3 regions of the Nocardioides sp. NPDC101246 genome follow, and region 2 is predicted to be linked to each of the others. Evidence: riboswitches for the same ligand, from Rfam matches in the RefSeq annotation. Region 2 holds a riboswitch; each other region holds the start of a gene.
The links. Region 2 has a riboswitch for cobalamin ahead of ACIRON_RS09815 (VWA domain-containing protein). Riboswitches for the same ligand answer to the same signal wherever they lie in the genome.
Positions count from the first base shown of each region.

Region 1: linked by a shared signal. The riboswitch ahead of ACIRON_RS12200 (ABC transporter substrate-binding protein) and the one ahead of ACIRON_RS09815 (VWA domain-containing protein) in region 2 are both predicted to bind cobalamin.
Region 3: linked by a shared signal. The riboswitch ahead of ACIRON_RS27625 (prenyltransferase/squalene oxidase repeat-containing protein) and the one ahead of ACIRON_RS09815 (VWA domain-containing protein) in region 2 are both predicted to bind cobalamin.

Region 1 is NZ_JBIWNX010000006.1:10,401-12,594, reverse strand. Features, by position in the region: gene ACIRON_RS12205 (FecCD family ABC transporter permease) at 1-146, opposite strand, end outside; gene ACIRON_RS12200 (ABC transporter substrate-binding protein) at 143-1,177, opposite strand; cobalamin riboswitch at 1,231-1,418, opposite strand; gene ACIRON_RS12195 (NAD(P)H-dependent oxidoreductase) at 1,428-2,126, opposite strand.
Region 2 is NZ_JBIWNX010000004.1:423,688-425,881, forward strand. Features, by position in the region: gene cbiE (precorrin-6y C5,15-methyltransferase (decarboxylating) subunit CbiE) at 1-1,112, opposite strand, end outside; cobalamin riboswitch at 1,129-1,270, shown strand; gene ACIRON_RS09815 (VWA domain-containing protein) at 1,295-2,194, shown strand, end outside.
Region 3 is NZ_JBIWNX010000020.1:43,114-45,307, reverse strand. Features, by position in the region: gene ACIRON_RS27625 (prenyltransferase/squalene oxidase repeat-containing protein) at 1-998, opposite strand, end outside; cobalamin riboswitch at 1,064-1,188, opposite strand; gene ACIRON_RS27620 (glycoside hydrolase family 19 protein) at 1,268-1,924, shown strand; gene ACIRON_RS27615 (NYN domain-containing protein) at 1,935-2,194, opposite strand, start outside.

The DNA.
Region 1 (2,194 bases), on a different contig from region 2:
TCGGCCGAGACGTCACCCGCGTCGCCCGAGCCGTCACCCGCGTCGCCCGAGCCGTCACGGCCGCGCCAAGTCGGCCGACCGGGCTGACGCTTCGGCCGACCGGAGTGACGGCTCGGCTGGATGGGGTTGCGTGTGTGCGATGTCATAGGCCGAGGGCGGCGAGCTGCTCGGCGACGTTCTCGACGGCGTAGACGGTGCGGATCGACGGGTTGAGCTCGGCGCCGGAGAGAGTCACGAAGCGGTCGTTCTTCACCGCCTCCATCTGCGCGGTGACCGGGTTGGCCTTCAGGTAGTCGATCTTCGCGCGGGCGGTCTCGGCGGTCTGGCTCTTGCGGGTCAGGTCGCCGAGGACGATGACGTCGGGGTTGCGCTCGGCGACGGTCTCCCAGTTGATCTGCGGCCACTCGTCGGTGGTGTCGTCGAAGACGTTCTCCACGCCGAGGGTGCGGCCGATGATCCCGGGGCCGCCGCAGCAGCCGGCGAGGTAGGGCGACTCGGAGTTGGCGAACCAGTACATCGCGCTGACGTCGTGGTCCGGCGCCTCGGTCCGGGCCGTCTCCAGTCGCCGGGACAGGTCGGCGACGAGCTCCTCGCCCCGCTCGGGGACACCGAAGATCCGCGCCAGGTCGGTGATCTCGCCGAAGATCGTCTCGATCTCGAGGGCGCCGTGGCGGGTGCCGTCGTCGTCGCCCTCGTTGTCCTTGAGGCACTCGGCGGGGGAGAGGTAGGAGCCCACGCCGAGCTTCTCCAGGTCCTCGGGTGTGGTCACCCCGCCCTCGCCCAGCGTGCTGGCGAAGGAGGCCGTGACGAAGTCCGGCTCGGCCTCCAGGACGCGCTCGTAGGAGGGCGCGTTCTCGGCCAGCCGGGGTACGTCCTCGTTGGCCGCGGCCAGCGAGTCGAGCACCGGGTCGGTCCAGGTCGCGGAGCCGGCGATCCGATCGGCCAGGCCGAGCGAGAGCAGGATCTCGGTGGAGCCCTGGTTGAGCGAGACGACGCGCTCGGGCGGTGCCTCGAGGGTGATCTCGCGGCCGCAGTTGGTCAGGGTGACCGGGAAGCCGGCGGCGCCCGCGGCCTGCTGCGTGTCGGAGGGCTGGTCGGAGGCGCAGCCGGCCAGCGTCGAGCCGAGCACCAGGACGGTGCTCGCGGTGAGAGTTCGGATGGTGCGGGAGGGGTGCACGTCGGTCCTCGAGCGGGTCGCGGGCTGGTGCGCGTCGCCCGTGCTGACCGGCAGCGGTGTGCTGCAGGGCCAGCAGGTCTTCGGACTCGGGATCGACCGGCGCGAGACGCCTTCCCAGGCCCGAGGGCCCAGTGGCACAGTGTCCCGTCCGTCACCCACACCGCTGCGCGTCAGTCCCGGACTCTCACCGGGTTCCCGTGCCGGGACTGCGTCCCGAGCGGCTGGCCAGATGACCGTAGCAGGCGGGCCCTCAGCGCTCGCGATGGGCGCTGAGCCCGTCCTCCCCGGGTGCGACCGAGTCGTGGAGCCTGATCGTGTGGTCGTAGTGCTCCTCGGCCATCGGCAGGTAGTCGATCCGCGGCTCCGTCATCACGCCCTCGAGACGTACGCTCAGGTCGGCCTCGATCCGTGCCATGACCTGCGGGTTCATGGTGTCGGCGTCGGTGATCAGGTGCGGCCGCAACGGGTCCATCCCGGTGTACCAGAACGTGCCGTGCAGCAGCGGCCACAAGACGTCCTCGATGTCGCCGCTGATCCCACGCGGGCCGAGGGTCGCGGCCCGGTCCCCGGCGGTGACGACGGTCAGCGCGCGCTTGCCGACCAGGCCGCCCTTGCCGTACTTGAGCGGCTTGCCGGTCTCCGGATCCGGTACGTCGAAGGCGAACCCCGACTCGAAGACCCGGTCGATCCAGCCCTTGAGGATGGCGGGCACCGAATACCACCACAGCGGGAACTGCACGACCAGCAGATCGGCCTCCCGCAACCGGTCCTGGTGGTGGCGTACGTCAGCCTCTCCCCGCTCCACCAGAAGTGGATTGAAACCTTCTCGATAGAGGTCGATCTCGTCGACGCTCCAACCGGCCGCGCCGAGCGCGTTCATGCCGACCTCGCGCAGCCGTCCGTTGAGTGATGCCGCGTGCGGATGTGCCCATACCCAGAGTGCGTGCATAGGGCTCTGAACGCCGTCTGACGCGGTGGGATTCCCGCCTGGATACGCACCGGCGCCGACACGGTCTG
Region 2 (2,194 bases):
GAGGTCTCGACCGAGATCCGGGTGAGCTCACCGCCATGCTGCTGATAGGCAGCGGCCAGGAGTTGCTCGGTCTCCAGGGTGACGCCGTGGACGACGAGCCGGCCACCGAGGCGGAGGGCAGCGAGACATGTGTCGAGCACTCCTGGTCGGGTGGCGCCGCCGCCGATGAAGATCGCGTCGGGCTCCGGGAGATCGCGCAACGCATCGGGGGCGCGGCCCTGGACGACGGCCAGGCCGGGTACGCCGAGGCGGGTCGCGTTGCGGGCGATCCGGGCGGCGCGCTCGGGGGAGGCCTCGACCGCGGTCGTGGTGCAGGACGGGTGCGCCCGCATCCACTCGATACCGACCGAGCCGGCACCGGCGCCGACGTCCCACAGGTGCGCGCCGGCGGTGGGGGTCAGGCGGGCCAGGGCCGAGGCCCGCAGGTCGCGCTTGGTCAGCTGGCCGTCGTTCTCGAACGCGTCGTCGGGAAGGCCGGCGGCCCAGCCGAGGAGGGGTGCGCCGACGCACTCGATCGCCACGATGTTGAGCCGCGGCGACTCCGCGTCCCACGCGGAGGCGGTCGCGGTCCGTGCGCTCTCGGTCTCCGCGCCGAGCTCGCCCAGGACGGTCATCGTCGAGGCCCCGAAACCGGCCCCGACCAGGAGGTTCGCGATCGAGGCAGGAGTCGACCCGTCCGAGGAGAGTGCCAGGATCCGGCGGCCGGGTGCGAGCTCGCGCGCGATCAGTGACACCTCGCGGCCGACGAGGCTGACGACCACGCACGTCTCGGCCGCCCAACCCATCCGGGCGCGGGCGAGGGCGACGGAGGAGACGGCCGGCTCGATGCGTACGTTCGCTGCGCCGAGCAGGTCGATCAGCGTCGTGCCGATGCCGGAGACCAGCGGGTCCCCCGAAGCCAAGGCGACCGCATCCCCGATGCCGTCGAGCAGTGCCGGGAGCCCCTCGCGCAGCGGCGACGGCCAGGGCTCGCGCCGCTGGCCGGGGACATCCGGGACGAGGTCGAGATGACGCTTGCCGCCGAGGAGGACGGCCGACTCCCGGATCAGCTGCTGGTGACGTACGGGAATCTCGTCCCAACCTCCGGCACCGATGCCCACCACGACGATCATGAGGCCAGACGCTACAGTGACCGCACAGGCGCGAGGTGCCCCGACTGGGGAGAATCTGGGAAGCCGGTGGGAATCCGGCACAGGCCCGCTGCGGTGAATCGAGCCCCATCACGGGGACTCGACAAGTCCGAAGACCGGCCTCGCGTCCATCCAATCAACGCGATAGGGAGCGGGAGCCTCTCATGCCGGTGCACTACCCATTTTCTGCCGTCCTCGGCTGCCAGGCGGACGACCTCGACGACATGGGCCTCGCGCTCGTGCTCACCACCATCTCCCCGGAGATCGGCGGGGTCCTGGTCCGTGGCGAGAAGGGGACCGCGAAGTCGACGGCCGTACGCGGTCTGGCGGCCGTGCTGCCCTCGATCTCGGTCTACGCCGGGGACCGGTTCTCGATCGACCCCGCCGACCCCTCCGCGGAGTCGCCGGACGGTCCCTTCGGGTCCGCCGCCGTCGTGGAGAGCCGGCCGGTGCGGCTGGTCGAGCTCCCGGTGGGGGCCACCGAGGACCGCGTCGTCGGCTCGCTCCATCTGGAGAGCGCGCTGTCGCGCGGCGCGGTCGAGTTCGAGCCGGGGCTGCTTGCGCGGGCCCACCGCGGCCTGCTCTACGTCGACGAGGTCAACCTGCTCCACGACCACCTCGTCGACCTGCTGCTGGACGCGGCGGCGATGGGCCGGGTCAGCGTCGAGCGCGACGGCGTCTCGGTCGAGCACGCCGCCCGGTTCGTGCTGATCGGCACCATGAACCCCGAGGAGGGCGAGCTGCGCCCGCAGCTGCTGGACCGCTTCGGGCTCACCGTCGAGGTCGCCGCGCCCCGGGATCCGGCGCTGCGCGCCGAGGTCGTACGCCGCCGGATGGCCTTCGACCTGGACGCTCCCGGGTTCGTCGAGCGCTATCTGGCCGCCGAGCGCGACCTGACCTCGCGGGTCTCCACCGCGCGCGCCCTGGTCGGCAAGGTCCGGCTCACCGCGCCCGGGCTGCTCAAGATCGCCGAGGTCTGCGCGGCGTTCGAGGTCGACGGGCTGCGCGCCGACATCGTCACCGCCCGCACCGCGGTCGCGCACGCGGCCTGGGCCGGGCGCTCC
Region 3 (2,194 bases), on a different contig from region 2:
TACATCCCCTCGGACTCCTTGGTCAGCCCCTTGGTGTTGCCCTCGGTCAGCGCGGCGTCGTCGTAGGCGACCGCGCCGGCGTCGTCACCACAGGTCACGACGTGGTCGGCGACCCAGGTCGCCGCCTTCTCCGCGGCGTCGGCCTCACCGGCACGCCCGAACGCCCACCCGGCCAGGCCGGTGGTGTTGGAGTTGGCGATGTTGCCGGTCGCCGCCTTGAACGACCCGTCCTTCGCCTGGGTCTCCTTCAGCCACTCCACGCCTGCCTCGACGGCCTTCTCCGCCTCCGGCGAGGCCACGCCGGAGAGGGCGATCAGCGCGAACGCGGTGGCGTCGGCGTCCGGGACGGCCTTCGGGTCGGCGTCGCAGGTCTGGTCGGCAGCGGTGGGGTCGGCCGCGAAGGTGACCCGGAACCACCCCTCCTCGCACTGCTGCCCGGCCAGGAACTCCGTCGCGGCCGCGGCCTTCTTGCTCTCGGCGTTGTTCAGTGCCCACACGGCGTACGACTGTCCGATGGTGTTGGAGTAGTCGGCCGCCTCCTTGTTCTTGGGGTCGAGCTTGTCGGCGATGCGGCCGTTGGCGGCGACCGTGCCCTCGAGCTGCTTCAGCAGACCGGGGTCGGAGGCGTCCACGTTCTGCTGGAGGACCAGCGCCTTCGCGGTGGACCCGGCCGAGGTGACGGTGCCGAACCCGGGTGAGGTGTAGGCCTTCTTGTTGGCCATCACGGCCGAGGCGATCGTGGAGAGCTCCTCGTCGTAGCCGCCGACCTCTGCCAGCGCGATCCCGATGTCGGCGCTGAGCCCGAAGTCGTCGGTGCCGTACTGCGCGTTGTGGGCCACACCCTCCGGCGCCTGGGCCACGAGCCAGTCGGCCACCGAGGTCGACACCTTGGCGTCGTAGGTGGACTTCTCCCCCTCCTCGATGGCTTTCTCGCCACAGCCGGCGAGCGAGGTGAGGGCGAGAGCGGCGGCGATGCCACCGAGGACGGTCTTCTTCATGGTTCCTTCCGCGCTGTTCGTCGGGAAGGCCCAGGGCCGACCCGCTGCTTTCCACGACAGCGTCAGGTCAGTACGCGTCCGTCGGCAGGTGCTCCGGCTCACTCGGGTCGCGGTCGGCGTCCCGGGCCTACGGTTGCGGGTCAGCGCCGGGATTCGACCGGCTTCCCCCACCACGGCGTGTGTTGATTGAGGCTCTGCTTGTTTCGGGGCAATCCTATGCCTGGCGAGCGCCTCTTGCGGGATCGCCGACGAGCAGTCACTCTGTCCCCATGCGCCACAGGATTCTCGGCCTTGTCGCACTATCGATCTCGGCCACCCTTCTCGCTCTCTGCCCGACCACGACGGCGGTCGCGCAACCGGCTCGGACCTCGGTCACGTACGCAGATCTGGTCGCCATGTTCGGCGACAGGGTCGGCGACAGGAAGACCGTCGAGACCGGGCTGCCGACCCTCAACCGCGCCATGTCAGACGCCCGGATCACGACCCCCTACCGGCAGGCGGCCTACCTGACCACGCTTGCCCACGAGAGCTCCTTCCACCACGACGCCAAGGGCCGCGACAAGCGGAAGTACGCCGGCCGTGGCTACATCCAGCTGACTGGCGAGGCCAACTACACCGACGCCGGCGCCTACCTCGGGATCGACCTGCGCCGCCGCCCGGAGCTGGCCAGGTCGCTGGACCACAGCGCGCCGATCTCGCGGTGGTACTGGACCGTCGCCCGCGACATCAACCCGCTCGCCGACGTCCTCGACATGGGTGCGGTCAACGCGGCGATCGGGTATCCGTACAACAAGGAGGAGGACACCGAGCGCTGCCGCGACTTCAAGGCCGCGCTGAAGCACCTCAACGGGTCGGTGCCCAAGGGGATCGACTGCACCCGCCCGAAGAAGGCGAGCAGCCAGGACCGCACCCCGGACGCGTCCTAGCAGACGTACGTCACTTCTTCGTGCGCTTGTCGCTGACCGCGATCGCCGAGGTGCCCTCGTCCTTGAGCTCGAAGAGGTCAATCGCCTTGATCAGCTTGGTCCAGGTGGCGTACCCGTAGTTGCGCGGGTCCTCGGAGGACTGGTTGCGGATGCGCGAGACGACCGTGCCGACCAGGGCCCAGCCGTCGTCGTCGGCGGCCGCCGCGATGGAGTTGCGCAGCAGCTGGATCAGCCGGGCGTTGCGCTTCAGGAGTTGTCCCGAAGTCGCCG